Regions from separate parts of the Janthinobacterium kochi genome, predicted to be linked through region 2. Evidence: predicted binding sites of a transcription regulator. Region 2 holds the regulator's gene; the other holds the start of a gene.

Region 1 (7,244 bases), on a different contig from region 2:
GCCGTCGAGTTATAGATGCCGATCAAGGCTTTCACGTCGTACTCGCCCAGGCGCGAGCTTGCCGAGGTGATCAAGCCATTCGGCAGCAAGCCGTTGCCGATCGTCGTGCGGTCCTTCTCGCCGCCGCAACCGAGCGCCTGGCCGCCCAGCGCCAGCCCGCCTACCGCATCACCCGAACACGACACTTGCGTGTAGTAGGCATTGACGATGCCCCCCACCGACACTGTCCAGTCGCCCGCCTTGATATCGACGGCCTGTGCCTGTCCCATCGCTGCGATTGTCATGACACCCAGGCTCCCCAGCTTGATCAATGTGTTCATTGCTTCTCCTCTTTCTTCTCTGTTTTTAGTGTGCACACCAGTGATTGATGTACCTCAAGCTTTGGCAATAAGCGTGCCCAGCGCGGCACAGAGGGAGAAAGAGAAAAAGCGTACTCACGGTGTGTGCAGCAGCGGATCAATCGCCATGCACGGTGTTCATTTTTTGACCGCAAGCATGCGTAGCGCAGAGACAGGTAAACAAAAAACTGACGACCTGGGCCGTCAGCAAAAAGAAAGCGCCCGGCGAACAGGGAGACACCCATCCGAGTGGCCCGGGCGTTTCACCCCGTTACTTCGATGCCAGCTTGAAGACCCACACAGAACCGCCCTGTTCCAGGAAGTTGACCTTCTTGGCGACTTCGCCGCCCCACAGCGGCACCGCGCCACCCCAGCCGGATACGACGGCCACATATTGCGTGTCGCCATCCTGCCAAGTGACTGGCGGCGCCACGACGCCGGAGCCCGTCTGGAATTTCCACAACTCCTTGCCCGTCTTCGCGTCGACGGCTTTCAGGAAGCCTTCCGGCGTGCCGTAGAACACCAGATTGCCGGCCGTACTCATCACGCCACCCCACAGCGGCGCGTTGTTCTTGACTTCCCAGACGATCTTGCCCGTCTTCGGATCGATGGCGCGCATGGCGCCGATGTAATCGTCAAACAAGGGCTTGATGGTGAAACCGGCGCCGAGGAATGCACCGCCCTTCTTGTAGCTGATCGGCTCGTTCCAGATGTCCATGCCCCATTCATTCGCTGGAACGTAGAACAGCTTGGTTTGCGGCGAGTACGCCATCGGCATCTGATTTTTTGCGCCGAGAAAAGCGGGTGCGGCAAACACGGTCGTGCCTTTCTTGCCTTCCTCTCCCTTGGTCGGGTCGCCTGGGCGACCGGCGGGAATGAAATTCGGCCTGCCCGTCTTCAGGTCGATGCTGCTGGCCCAGGTGATTTTCTTCACAAAAGGAAAGGCGTTCTGCAGCTTGCCGTTGTTTGCATCGATGACATAGAAGAAACCGTTGCGGTCGGCCTTGCCGCCATAGCGCTTGCCATCCATGTCGAAGGTGACGAACTCGTTGGCGCCGTCGAAATCCCAGGCATCGTTCGGCGTGTTTTGATACGCCCATTTGATCTGGCCCGTTTTCACGTCCAGCGCCACGGTAGATGACGAGTACAAGTTGTCGCCGGGACGCAAGTGGCTGTTCCATGGCGCCGGGTTGCCGGTGCCGAAATAGGCCAGCTTGGTTTGCGGATCGTAGGTGCCGCCCATCCAGGTGGAGGCGCCGCCCGTTTTCCACAGGTCGCCCGGCCAGGTTTTGTTCACCGTGCCAGATACGCCGTTATCGCTCGCCTTGCCATCCTTGTCGTAGCGGTGGCCCATATGGCCTTCCACGGTCGGACGGCTCCACACCAGATCGCCCGTCATCGGGTTGCGCGCCTCGACCCGGCCCACGATGCCGAATTCGCCGCCCGACACGCCCGTCAGCAGCAAGCCTTCGGCGATCAGCGGCGCGGCCGTCATCGAGTAGCCGGCCGCATAATCGTCGACCTTTTCCTTCCAGACGATCTTGCCCGTGTTCTGGTCCAGCGCCACCAGGTAGGCGTCGAGCGTGCCGAAAATCACCAGGTTGCCATACAGGGCGGCACCGCGGTTGACCACGTCGCAGCACGGCATGATGCCGTCCGGCAAGCGATGCTCATATTTCCACAGCTTGGCGCCCGTTTTCAAGTCGACGGCAAAGATGCGCGAATACGATGCCGTGACGAACATCTTGCCGTTGTGAATCAGCGGCTGCGATTCCTGGCCCCGCTGTTTTTCGCCACCAAACGAGAACGACCAGGCCGGCACCAGCTTGGCCACGGTCTTGTCATTGATCTGCGTCAACGGCGAATAGCGCTGCCCCTGCGTGCCCATGCCAAACGACAGCACGCTGGCTGGATTCTTCGCCGTGTTGTCGAGCATGGCATTGGTGACATTGCCCACGTCGGCCGCCTGGGCCAACGAGGCCAAGGATGCCAACCCCAAACCGACGAGTATCCCCATGATTTTTTTCTGCACAATCATCTCCCTCTGTTTTATTAGTATGTGTGTATCAAGTCTTGCGGTGCTCATGCGGCTGGGCATGCAACAGCGCGCACTCTTCATCGGTGAACAGGCGCGAGCGCGTCAGGAAGCGCTTGCCCGTGCCGTTGTCGAGTGAAAACATGCCGCCATTGCCATCGACCACATCGATAATCAACTGGGTATGCTCCCAGTACTCGAATTGCTCGAGTCCCATGTAAAACGGTGTGCCATTCAAGTTGCCGAGATAGATATCGGTATCGCTGACATCGAACTCGCCCAGCGCATAACACATGGGCGCGCTGCCGTCGCAGCAGCCGCCCGACTGGAAAAACATCAGCGGGCCGTGACGCTGGCGCAACTTGTCCATCATTTCCAGCGCCGCATCGGTGGCGACCACCCGGGCAATTGCTGCACTCATGGCATCCCTTTCTGCGCGCCGCCCCCGGCTAAGGGCGCGGCGCCTGTTGCCGGTTTAGAAGAAGCCCAGGGCTTTCGGGCTATAGCTCACCAGCAAGTTCTTCGTTTGCTGGTAGTGGTCGAGCATCATCTTGTGGTTTTCGCGGCCGATACCCGATTGCTTGTAGCCGCCGAATGCGGCGTGGGCTGGATACAGGTGGTAGCAATTGGTCCACACGCGACCCGCCTGGATGGCGCGTCCCATGCGGAAGGCGCGCGAACCGTCGCGCGTCCACAAGCCGGCGCCCAGGCCGTACAAGGTATCGTTGGCAATCGCCAGCGCTTCGGCCTCATCCTTGAAGGTGGTCACGGACACGACGGGCCCGAAAATCTCTTCCTGGAAGATGCGCATCTTGTTGTTGCCCTTGAACACCGTCGGACGCACGTAGTAGCCGCCCTCCAGGTCGCCTGCCTGCGTATGGCGCTCACCACCGGCCAGCACTTCGGCGCCTTCCTGGCGGCCGATGTCGAGGTAGGACAGGATTTTTTCCAGCTGTTCCTGCGACGCCTGAGCGCCGATCATGGTCGACGAGTCGAGCGGGTTGCCCTGCTTGATGGCGGCCACGCGCTTCAAGGCCCGTTCGATGAATTTCTCGTAGATCGATTCCTGGATCAGCACGCGCGATGGGCAGGTGCACACCTCGCCCTGATTCAGCGCAAACATGGTGAAGCCTTCCAGGCACTTGTCGAAATAATCATCATCGGCATCCATCACATCTTCAAAGAAGATGTTCGGCGACTTGCCGCCCAGCTCCAGGGTGACGGGAATCAGGTTTTGCGCCGCATAACCCATGATCAAGCGGCCCGTGCCCGTTTCACCCGTAAAGGCGATCTTGGCGATGCGCTTGCTCGACGCCAGCGGCTTGCCCGCCTCCAGGCCGAAACCGTTGATGATGTTCAACACGCCCGGTGGCAGCAAGTCGCCGATCAGTTCGATCAACACCATGATGGAGGCGGGGGTCTGCTCGGCCGGTTTCAAGACGACGCAATTGCCGGCGGCCAGGGCTGGCGCCAGTTTCCACACGGCCATCAGAATCGGGAAATTCCACGGGATGATCTGGCCCACGACGCCCAGTGGCTCATGGTAGTGATAGGCATAGGTTTCCGCGTCGATTTGCGCGACGGAACCTTCCTGCGCGCGGATGCAGCCGGCGAAGTAACGGAAATGGTCGATGGCCAGCGGAATGTCGGCATTCATCGTTTCACGGATCGGCTTGCCGTTGTCGATGGTTTCCGCCGTGGCGATCAGGCTCAGGTTCTGTTCGATGCGGTCGGCGATGCGGTTCAGGATATTGGCGCGCTCGGCAGGTGAAGTCTTGCCCCAGGCATCCTTGGCGGCATGCGCGGCGTCCAGCGCCAGCTCGACATCTTCCGCCGTGGAACGGGCGATTTCGCAAAACGGCAAGCCCGTGATGGGCGTGATGTTAGGAAAGTATTCACCTTTTACTGGTGCAACGAACTGACCGCCGATGTAATTGTCATAGCGTTGTTTGAAGGGATTGGCTACGCCCAGTTTGCTGATGTCTGCGAGATTCATGTCGTCCTCTATCGGGTTAATTAGAATGAAATTACTGAATTAAAATCAAACGTCCTGGTACAGATGGGGTGAGTACACGGAGTCTTCCGCAAATGCCGTGCCAGCTCGCCGCCCCCTTACAAACTTAGCCGGTTTTACCCTTGTTGCAAGGGCCTAGCGGCCATATCGATGCGCTTGATCGCACCGCACGCCGGTCGTTCAGCCCAGGGGACTGTGTGTGCGTTTTGAACAAGGCCGGCGCATCCTGTTCCAATCCGCGCCAGCGTCCTCCTTGCCCGGCGCCGCCCCTACGCCGCTGCACAATGGAACAGGTGTACCAGACTGGAACACCTGCACCTGTACCACTACCGAATCACGACGCCCCATGGCAATTCGCCCACGGCAACATCGGCCACCTTGCGCGCGCTGGCCGTGTCGATGACTGAAACGCTGTTCGAGCGGCCATTGGCCACGTACAGCTTGGCGCCATCGGGCGTGATGGCCATGTTCCACGGGCGCTTGCCGACGGCAATGGTGGCCGTGACCTGATTGCTGGCCGTGTCGATCACCATCACCGTGCCATCCGTGCCGTTCGAGACATACACCTGTCTGCCGCCGGGGTGGACGGCGATGCCGTTGGCATTCTTGCCAGCGGGAATGGTGGCGATGGCCTTGCGCGCGGCCATGTCGATCACATACACGGCGTTGACCAGTTCGCACGCCACGTAGGCGCGGCCCGAGTCCGGACTGAAACCGATGCCGCGCGGACGCAGGCCTACGGCGATGGAAGCCACCTGGCGGCGTTGCGCCACATCAATGACATCGACTTGCTCGGCCTCTTCCGCGCTGACCAGCAGCCAGCGCCCATCCGGACTGAACACGGCATGTTCCGGATTGCGCCCGTGAACCTTGATATCGGCGAGCAAGGTACCCGTCTGGCCATCGAGCAAGGCCACGCTATTGTTTTCCTCGACGGCCACGGCCACGTAGCGACCGTCCCGGGAAGCGCTGACGCCCTCTGGCGACTTGCCCAGCGCCACCGTGCGCACGGGCGTGCCGGTCGCGTTATCGATCAGCAACAAGGCGCTGCTGGCGGCATCGGTGACAAACAATTGCCGCCCGGTGGGGTCGGCGGCGATGCCGCGCGGCCGCTTGCCTGCCGCGATCTGGCGCACCACCTGGTCGGTCGTCGTGTCGATCACGCTCAGGGTGCCCGATTTTTCATTGGGGACATAGGCAAACGGAGCGGCCAGGACGGCCGTGCTGACAAGCGCAGGCAGCAGCCAGCACACCTGGCGCAAGCGCGAGAAGAAGTTGGGCATAATCACCTTTTCAATGGCAAAACGAGGGAAAAGCGCGCGGTAGCGGCGCCTCTGACAATTGCTGTATGCAAACGCCGTGCCACGGACACGCGTATAATTTCAGCCCACCAATGGAGACATGGCAGGCATATTGCTTGATACACCTACGCAGACCTGTACCGCTCACGCGCTCAAGCAGGCTTTTATTCACATTGGAGAACCCGCATGCAGCATCGTTTCCGCTTGAACACCATTGCCAGCCTGTTTGTCGCCGGCAGCGCCACCCTCGCCCCCCACGTTTTCGCCGCCGAGGCCGCGGACATGGCCAACGGGCAACTCATGGATACGGTGGTCGTCAGCGGCAGCCGCATCGCCCACCCCAGCCAGGAAGTGCCAGCCTCGATCGACGTGGTCGACAGCGCCCGCATCCAGGATGGCCAAATCCGCGTCAACGCGTCGGAAGCGCTGGCCGCCGTGCCGGGCCTGGTGGTGCAGAACCGCCAGAACTATGCGCAAGACTTGCAGATCTCGTCGCGCGGCTTCGGCGCCCGCTCGGCCTTCGGCGTGCGCGGCGTCAAACTGATCAGCGATGGCATTCCTGCCAGCATGCCCGACGGCCAGGGCCAGGCCGCCACCTTCAACCTTGATACGGCCGAGCGCATCGAAGTACTGCGCGGACCGTTTTCTGCCATCTACGGCAACCATTCTGGCGGCGTAATTCAGCTGTTTTCCAGGGATGGGCAAAATCCCCCGTCCGTCGAATTGAATGTAACGGGCGGCAGTTTCGGCACCAGCAAGGTGGACCTGACGGCACAAGGCCAGGCAGGCGGCATCGGCTACGTGCTCGACGGTTCGCGCTTCCGCACGGACGGCTTCCGCGACCACAGCGCCGCCACGCGCGAACAGGCGTTCGGCAAGATCACCGTCAAGCCCAATGCGGACAGCAAGCTGACCATCGTCGCCAACAGCCTGCACCAGGGCAACACGCAAGATCCGCTGGGCGCCACCTGGGCCACGTTTGCAGCAAACCCGCGCGCAGGTGAAATCGATCCTAAAGACGACCAGATTCCAAAACGCAGCTTTGCAGAACGCTACAACACGCGCAAGAGCATCGACCACCAGCAGATCGGCGCCACCTATGAACAAGCGTTTGGCGACGACCGCCTGCATGTGATGGTGTATGGCGGCAACCGCGATGTGATCCAGTACCAGGCTTTCAACATCGATTTCCAGAAGTCTCCCTCACACTCGGGCGGCGTGGTCGATTTCCAGCGCCAGTTCTACGGCATCGACACCAACTGGCTGCACGTGAACCAGCTGGCCGGCGGCAAACTGAGCACCACCATCGGCATCGATTATGGTCGCTCCAGCGATGACCGCACCGGCTATGAAAACTTCATCGGCAATAGCTTTGGCGTAAAAGGCAAATTGCGCCGCGACGAGCAGGATGTCGTCTCCAGCCTCGATCCGTATCTCCAGATGGAATGGCAAAGCGGACCATGGCTGCTCAGCGCAGGTGTGCGCTACAGCAAGATGAAAGTGTCGATCGACGACCACTTCCTCGGCAATGGCAACGACAGCGGCAGCCTGGAATT
Region 2 (7,244 bases):
CAGGCAATCGGCCACCCCCAGGCGGGCGCCACGCTGCAGCAATTCCAGGGTCACCGACATCATCAGCGGCGAACGCAGGCGCATGGCCGCCAGGGCCTTGGCGGCGAACGCGCTGTCGTCTTGTGCCAGCGAAGCCATGATGGCGGCCACGGAAGGGGCGCCGAAATGGCGGTCCAGCGCCGCGCGCGCCGTGGCCAGAGGAGAAGCCCCCACCTCGGGGTGGAACGGCGCAGCCAGTGCCTTGATGGCCACCGGCAAGGCCTCGCCCGGCGTCGATTCGAACAGATCCAGCAGCGAGCCCATCTGCGCCTCGGGCAAGTACACATCGGCCAGGTCCGTGTACAGGGCATCGGCCGCGTTGATCGTCAAACCCGTCAAGCCCAGGTACAGGCCCAGCTGACCGGCCAGGCGGGAAAGGAAATAGCTGCCGCCCACGTCGGGAAACAAACCAATATTGACTTCCGGCATGGCCATGCGCGTGCGGCCCGTGACGATGCGCAGGCGGTTGCCTGGCCCGGCTTGCGCCACGCCCATGCCGCCGCCCATGACTACGCCATCCATCACGGCGATATACGGTTTCGGATAGAAATGAATCAAATGGTTTAGCGCATATTCTTCCGTAAAAAAATCTTCCAGCTGGGCGCTGCCGCCTTGCGGCGTGGCCAGGCCCGCATCGTAAAAGAAACGGATGTCGCCGCCGGCGCACAGGGCCTTGTCGCTGCTGGAGCGAATGATGACGGCGTCCACCTGCGGATCGTCGCGCCAGGCCAGCAGGGCCGCACTCAGCGCGCGCACCATATCCAGCGACAGGGAATTCAAGGCTTTCGGGCGGTCGAGCACGATGTGGCCCGTGCGATTGCGGATGGAGGTCTGGACGAAGTCGCTCATGGCAGGCAGGAAAGAAGTGAAAGTGCAAACATTCTAGCGCCTGCACGGGGAACATTGCGTTCAACAGGTCCGGGCGCAAAAAAGGGCGCAAGATGTGCGCCCTTAGTTGATCACAACTGCTGGAAGCGGGTGGCCTTAGACGGCGACGACGGCGTCTTCCTCTGAGTTGTCTGGCAGATGCTTGATCGCCTCTTTACCGTGCCCTTGCACTTTGGTTTTGTACTTCATCACTTGCCTGTCCAGCTTGTCGATCAGGGTATCGATGGCGGCATACAGGTCGTGCGCCAGGCTTTCCACGTAGACGGTCTTGCCACTCAGACGCAGGTTGACTTCGGCCTTTTGACGTTTTTCTTTCTCTTTGAGGTTATCCACGGTCAGAATCACGGCAATATCGATAACTTGATCGAAATGACGTTTCACACGCTCCAGCTTCGTTTGTACGTATTCACGGATGGCTGGTGTGACTTCGAGATGATGTCCGCTGATGGTGAGATTCATACACACTCCTAAAGATGATCGGGTTCGTGCGGTCCATCGACTCCGGCCCGCAGAGGAACCGAAAAAAACTTACAAACACTTACGCAGGCTCACTGGCGGAATTTTCAACGCTTCCCGGTATTTGGCAACAGTACGTCGCGCAATCACCATGCCTTGTTCCCCCAGCATGTCCGCAATCTTACTGTCGGATAAAGGATTTTTAGGGTCTTCAGCTCCTGTCAGTTGCACGATCAATGCCCGTATCGCCGTCGATGACGCTTCGCCCCCCGCTTCGGTGGCGACGTGGCTACCAAAGAAATATTTCAACTCGAACATGCCGTGCGGGGTCAGCATGTACTTTTGAGTTGTTACCCGCGAGATCGTACTCTCGTGTAAACCCAGTGTATCAGCTATTTCACGGAGCACAAGGGGGCGCATGGCAACGGCCCCATGCGAGAAAAAGTTCTTTTGTCTTTCTACTATCGCCTGCGCCACGCGCAGGATCGTGTCGAAGCGCTGGCGCATATTCTTGATCAGCCACTTGGCTTCCTGCAACTGTGCGCCCATGGCACCCTCACCCTTGCCCTGCTTGAGCAGGTTGGCGTACATGGCGTTGACGCGCAGGCGCGGCATGACGTCATTGTTCAGGGTCACTTGCCAGCCATTGCGCGCGCGCTTGACGACGACGTCGGGCACCACGTAATCGGACACATCCGAGGCAAAGACGGCACCCGGATGCGGATTGCACTGGCGAATCACGGTCTGTGCTTCGCGCAAGTCTTCCTCATCGCAATCGAGTGCTTTTTTCAGCTTGTTGAAATCGCGCTGGGCAAACCAGGCCAGATGCTTTTCCACGATAACAAGGGCCATGCGCCGCGTCACCATGGCAATATGCGGCAAACGCTTGATTTGCAGCGCCAGGCATTCGGACGCATTGCGCGCGCCCACGCCGGGCGGATCGAAACTTTGCAGCAGAGACAAGGCCGTGCGCATCTCGTCGGCGTCGATTTCCAGTTCTTCCGGCAGGCGCGCCAGGATGTCGTCGAGCGACTCTTCCAGGTAGCCATTGTCGTCGAGCGCATCGATGATCAGCTCGACCAGCGCGCGGTCACGCAATTCGAGCACCGTCACGCGCATCTGCTCCATCAAGTGTTCGCGCAGGGTGCAGTGGTGGGCTTCGAGTTGCGGACGGGAATCTTCGTCGTCGGGCGCCTTGCCCCGGCTCGCCTCGCTCCAGTCGCTGTCGCCGCCATCCGCGGCGGCCGGGCCCTCGCCCGCCTCGCCGTCAAAGGTTTCTGCTTCGGCCGGTGCTGCAGGCGCATCCTGGCCTGGCGGCTGGGGCGGTGCTTCGGCCGGCGCGGCCGTGGAACTCAATGCCCCGTCGGACAGCAGGCGCAGCGAACGGTCGAGCGGGTCATCGAGGCGCTCGAGCAAGGGATTGTCCGTCAGCAGTTGCTCTAGTTCCTGGTGCAATTCCAGGGTAGACAATTGCAACAGGCGTATCGATTGCTGCAACTGCGGCGTCAGTGCCAGGTGCTGCGAAGTGCGCAGCTGCAATGATTGTTTCATTGGCTCACATACGGAAGTGTTCGCCCAGATAGACCCGGCGTACCGACTCGTTGGCGATGATGTCATCGGGGCGTCCCGACGCCAGCACGGAGCCCTGGTTGATGATGTAGGCACGGTCGCAGATACCCAGCGTCTCGCGCACATTATGATCGGTGATCAGCACGCCGATATTGCGCTCCTTCAAGAAGCGCACGATACGCTGGATCTCGATCACGGCGATGGGGTCGACACCGGCAAACGGTTCGTCGAGCAGCACGAAACGCGGGTCGGTAGCCAGCGCGCGGGCAATTTCCACGCGGCGCCGCTCGCCGCCCGACAGGGACAGCGCCTGGTTCTCGCGCAACTTTTCAATCTGCAAGTCGGCCAGCAGTTTATCCAGGCGCTCCTCGATCTCGGCCTTCTTCAGGGGACGGCCTTCGACGGTCTGGATTTCCAGCACGGCGCGGATATTATCTTCCACCGTCAGCTTGCGAAACACAGACGCTTCCTGCGGCAGATACGACAGGCCCATCTGCGCGCGGCGGTGGATCGGCAGGCGGGAAATGTCCACGCCGCTGATATCGATGCTGCCGCCGTCCGACGGCACCAGGCCGACGATCATGTAGAACGAGGTGGTCTTGCCGGCGCCGTTCGGCCCCAGCAAACCCACCACTTCGCCACATTCGACTTGCAGCGAGACGTCATGCACGACCTGCCGCTTGCCATAGGTTTTTTGCAGCCCGCGAACGATCAGGGTGCTGCCGCAACGTGTATTGTCCATTATTTATTTCCTGGCGCAGGCGTGGCCGGCGCTTTCTCCGCCGCCGGTGCCTTGGTCTTCGGCTGGATCACCATGCGCACGCTGCCGCCATCCGGGGTGCTGGTGCCGCTGTTGGAATTTTCCATCGCAAACTCTTCCTTGCGGCTGTCATACGAAATGAAGGCGCCATTGGCCACGTCGGTCGCTTTCGAGCCTTCCAGGCGCGTCACCTTGGCCTTGGAAAACAGTTTTACCACTTCCGTCTTGTTGTCGTATTCCACGCGCTCTGCTTCGCCTTCGACCCACAGGTCGCCCGCGCCATCGCGCTTCTGGCGGAAGGTGGCCAGCTTGCCGGGATCGGCCCAGAAAGTAATGAACTGGTAGCCTTGCGGGTCTTCCGTGATCAGGGCCCGGCCCGCCTTCATGGTCAGCGTCCCCTTGACCAGCACGACGTCGCCCGTCAGGGTACGCACCTGCTTGACGTCATCGACGTGGCCGCTACGTGCCGTGATGACGGCTTCCTTCTCGGAATCGGCCTTCTCGGCATGCGCCACGCCCATGATGGCCAGGGAAAATACGGTCATCAGCAAGATATTCTTCATAGTATGGTTTCCTTGTTTCATTCTGTCATTTTGCCGCCGCGGCCGGGCGCGGTTTCGGCGGGAGGACCATGCGCAGCGCATTCTGCACTTCCACCACGCCGGTGGCATTATTGGCCTTCATGCCGATGCCATTGATGCGCGAGGCGCCCGTCAGAATATCGACAGGCACGTCCGTTTCCATTCTTTCCTCATCCGGGAACACCGTCAGCGCTTCCGTCTTGACTGTCAGGTTCTGCGCCTTCGGACTGGCCACCCGGTCGATCACGACCTTGCGGTACAGTTGCAGCCGGGTATTGTCCTGGTCGATATGCGCCAGTTCCGCATTCATATTCAACGGCGGCATGCCGGGCGTGAGCTTGCGCACGAAGGGCTGGTCGATATCGGACGAATCGTCCAGCGGATAATGCGTGAGCTTGGTACCCGACACGATATAGCTGGGCTTACCCGTCAAGTCCATGCGCACCATGCTGAAATTGGTGATGAAATAGTCGGGCTCATCCAGATGCTTGCTGGCCGTGATGTCCTGGCTATTCTTGTTCATCACTTCGAGCAGCCAAAAGCTGCCGAGCGCGACGACGACCGCGCCCAGCACGGTAAAAATCATGCGCCAGCGATGGGCGCCTCCTGGCTTACGCATAGGGCTTCACTCTTTCAAAGGTCACTGGCGAGGCGCCGCGCCTCACTCCAGGAACGGCGCCATGACGCGCGCATAGTTGTCCTGGGCGCGCAGCAGGAATTCGCAGATTTCGCGCACCGCGCCGCGCCCGCCGCCGGCTTGCGTCACATGGTGCGCCAGGTCCAGCGCTTCCGGACGCCCGCCCGGCACGCTGACGGCAAAGCCCACGCGGCGCAGGATGGGCGCATCGATGACATCGTCGCCGATATAGCCGCATTGCTCTTCCGTCAAGCCCGTCAGCGCCAGCAGTTCGCGAAACGGCGTCAGCTTGTCGTGACCGCCCTGGTGCACATGAGTAATGCCCAGGTCTTGCGCGCGGCGGGCCGTAATGGCCGAGCGGCGCGCGCTGATGATGGCCGTCTGCACGCCCGATTCCTGCAGCAGCTTGATGCCCAGGCCATCATACACATTAAACGTTTTCATCATCTCGCCATCGGGGCCGAAATGCAGGCTGCCGTCGGTGAGCACGCCATCGACGTCAAAGATCATCAGTTTGACCTTGGCCGCGCGCGCCAGGTTGTCCGCTACGCTATCCATTAGATCACCTTCGCTTGCGTCAGGTCATGGATATGCAGGGCGCCCACCAGCTTGCCGTCGGCATCGACGACCAGCATCTGGTTGATGCGGAACTGCTCCATCACGGCCACGGCATCGACAGCCAGGCGTTCGGGCGCGATGCTGCGCGGTTGCGCATGCATGACGTCGCGGATCGCCACTTGCGTGAAATCCTGCACGCGCTCGAACATGCGGCGCAAGTCGCCATCGGTAAACACGCCCACGGGGCGGTTGTCCGCGTCGACGATGGCCGTCATGCCCATGCCCTTCTTCGTCATTTCTTCCAGCGCCTGCAGCAAGGAAGCGTCCACGGGCACCTTCGGTACCCGTTCGCCGCTGCGCATGACGTCATGCACATGCGTGAGCAGACGACGGCCCAGGGCGCCGCCCGGGTGCGAGCGGGCGAAATCTTCTTCCTTGAAGCCGCGCAAGTCGAGCAAGGCCACGGCGATCGCGTCGCCCAAGGCCAGGGTGACGGTGGTGCTGGCCGTCGGCGCCAGGTTCAGCGGACAGGCTTCTTTCTCAACAGAAATATCGAGGTGCACGTCGGCCAGCTGGGCCAGGCTGGAGTTCGGTTTGCCCGTCATGGAAATGAGCACGCCACCCATGCGCTTGACGACGGGCATGATGGCCATCAGTTCCGACGATTCGCCGGAGTACGATATGGCAATAAAAGCATCGTCCGAGGTGACCATGCCCAAGTCGCCATGGGCCGCTTCGGCCGGATGCACGAACAGGGCCGGCGTGCCGGTGGAAGCGAGGGTGGCGGCAATCTTGCGCGCGATATGGCCAGACTTGCCGATGCCGGAGACGACGACACGGCCCTTGCATTGCAGCAACATCGCCACGGCGCGGCCCACGCTGTCGTCCGTGGCCAGGCGCGCGTGCAGCGCAACGATGGCGTCGGACTCGATCTGCAAGGTGGTGCGGGCCAGCGCGACGGCGCGCTCGGTCGTCGCTTGCATGTCAATTCGATCAAAAGCTTTCAGCATTGTTTTTTCATGGGTTACACTCATGCCCAAAGTATAAACGAATTAGGAAAGCAAAAAACTTGCCAGTCACAACAAACAACGATTTCCATTGACCGTACCGGGCAACCCATGTTTTCCTCGCTTGAACTGACCCTGATGTTACTCGGCAGCGCCGTGCTGGGCGTGGTCGCTTTCAGAATGTTGCATTTGCCGCCCATGCTGGGCTACCTGGCCGTCGGCATCGTCATTGGCCCCCACGCGCTGGGCCTGGCAGCGGAAAACGAGGCCAGTCACACCCTTGCCGAGTTCGGCGTCGTCTTCCTGATGTTTTCCATCGGGCTCGAGTTTTCTCTGCCCAAGTTCCTCGCCATGCGGCGCATCGTTTTCGGCCTTGGCATGGCGCAAGTGGTCACCACCATCATTGCCACCGTCGTCTTCGGCTGGTTTGTCGGGCGCTACCTGTCCGCCTACATCCACCTGAGCTGGCAAGCCGCGTTCGCCCTGGGCGGTGCGCTGGCCATGTCGTCGACGGCCATCGTCTCCAAAATGCTCACGGAACGGCTGGAACTCGAAAGCGAACACGGCCGCAAGATCATCGGCATTTTGCTGTTCCAGGACTTGGCCGTGGTGCCGCTGCTGATCCTGATTCCCGCCCTCACGCGCGATTCGGACAACCTGGCCGAAACCCTGGCCTGGGCCGGCGGCAAGGCCCTGGTCGTACTCATTTTGCTCTTGTTCATCGGCCAGAAACTGGTGCGGGGCTGGCT

Evidence for each region. Region 2 encodes sigma-54, which starts transcription at its own class of promoters, with help from an activator protein. Its sites were predicted from a motif close to TGGCANGNAANCTGCTTT; they were not measured.
Region 1: ACQ4WL_RS27350 (beta-propeller fold lactonase family protein) is a predicted target of sigma-54. The motif match lies at 5,735-5,752, and genes of this name have one in related genera.

Annotation. Positions count from the first base shown of each region.
Region 1 covers NZ_JBNYXO010000026.1:6,586-13,829, forward strand. The annotation lists gene ACQ4WL_RS27330 (porin) at 1-320, opposite strand, end outside; gene ACQ4WL_RS27335 (PQQ-dependent methanol/ethanol family dehydrogenase) at 610-2,355, opposite strand; gene ACQ4WL_RS27340 (DUF779 domain-containing protein) at 2,405-2,794, opposite strand; gene adh (aldehyde dehydrogenase) at 2,849-4,369, opposite strand; gene ACQ4WL_RS27350 (beta-propeller fold lactonase family protein) at 4,714-5,670, opposite strand; gene ACQ4WL_RS27355 (TonB-dependent receptor family protein) at 5,875-7,244, shown strand, end outside.
Region 2 covers NZ_JBNYXO010000022.1:32,213-39,456, forward strand. The annotation lists gene ACQ4WL_RS26615 (enoyl-CoA hydratase/isomerase family protein) at 1-888, opposite strand, end outside; gene hpf (ribosome hibernation-promoting factor, HPF/YfiA family) at 1,024-1,386, opposite strand; gene ACQ4WL_RS26625 (RNA polymerase factor sigma-54) at 1,456-2,934, opposite strand; gene lptB (LPS export ABC transporter ATP-binding protein) at 2,939-3,694, opposite strand; gene lptA (lipopolysaccharide transport periplasmic protein LptA) at 3,694-4,275, opposite strand; gene lptC (LPS export ABC transporter periplasmic protein LptC) at 4,301-4,912, opposite strand; gene ACQ4WL_RS26645 (KdsC family phosphatase) at 4,955-5,488, opposite strand; gene ACQ4WL_RS26650 (KpsF/GutQ family sugar-phosphate isomerase) at 5,488-6,522, opposite strand; gene ACQ4WL_RS26655 (cation:proton antiporter domain-containing protein) at 6,607-7,244, shown strand, end outside.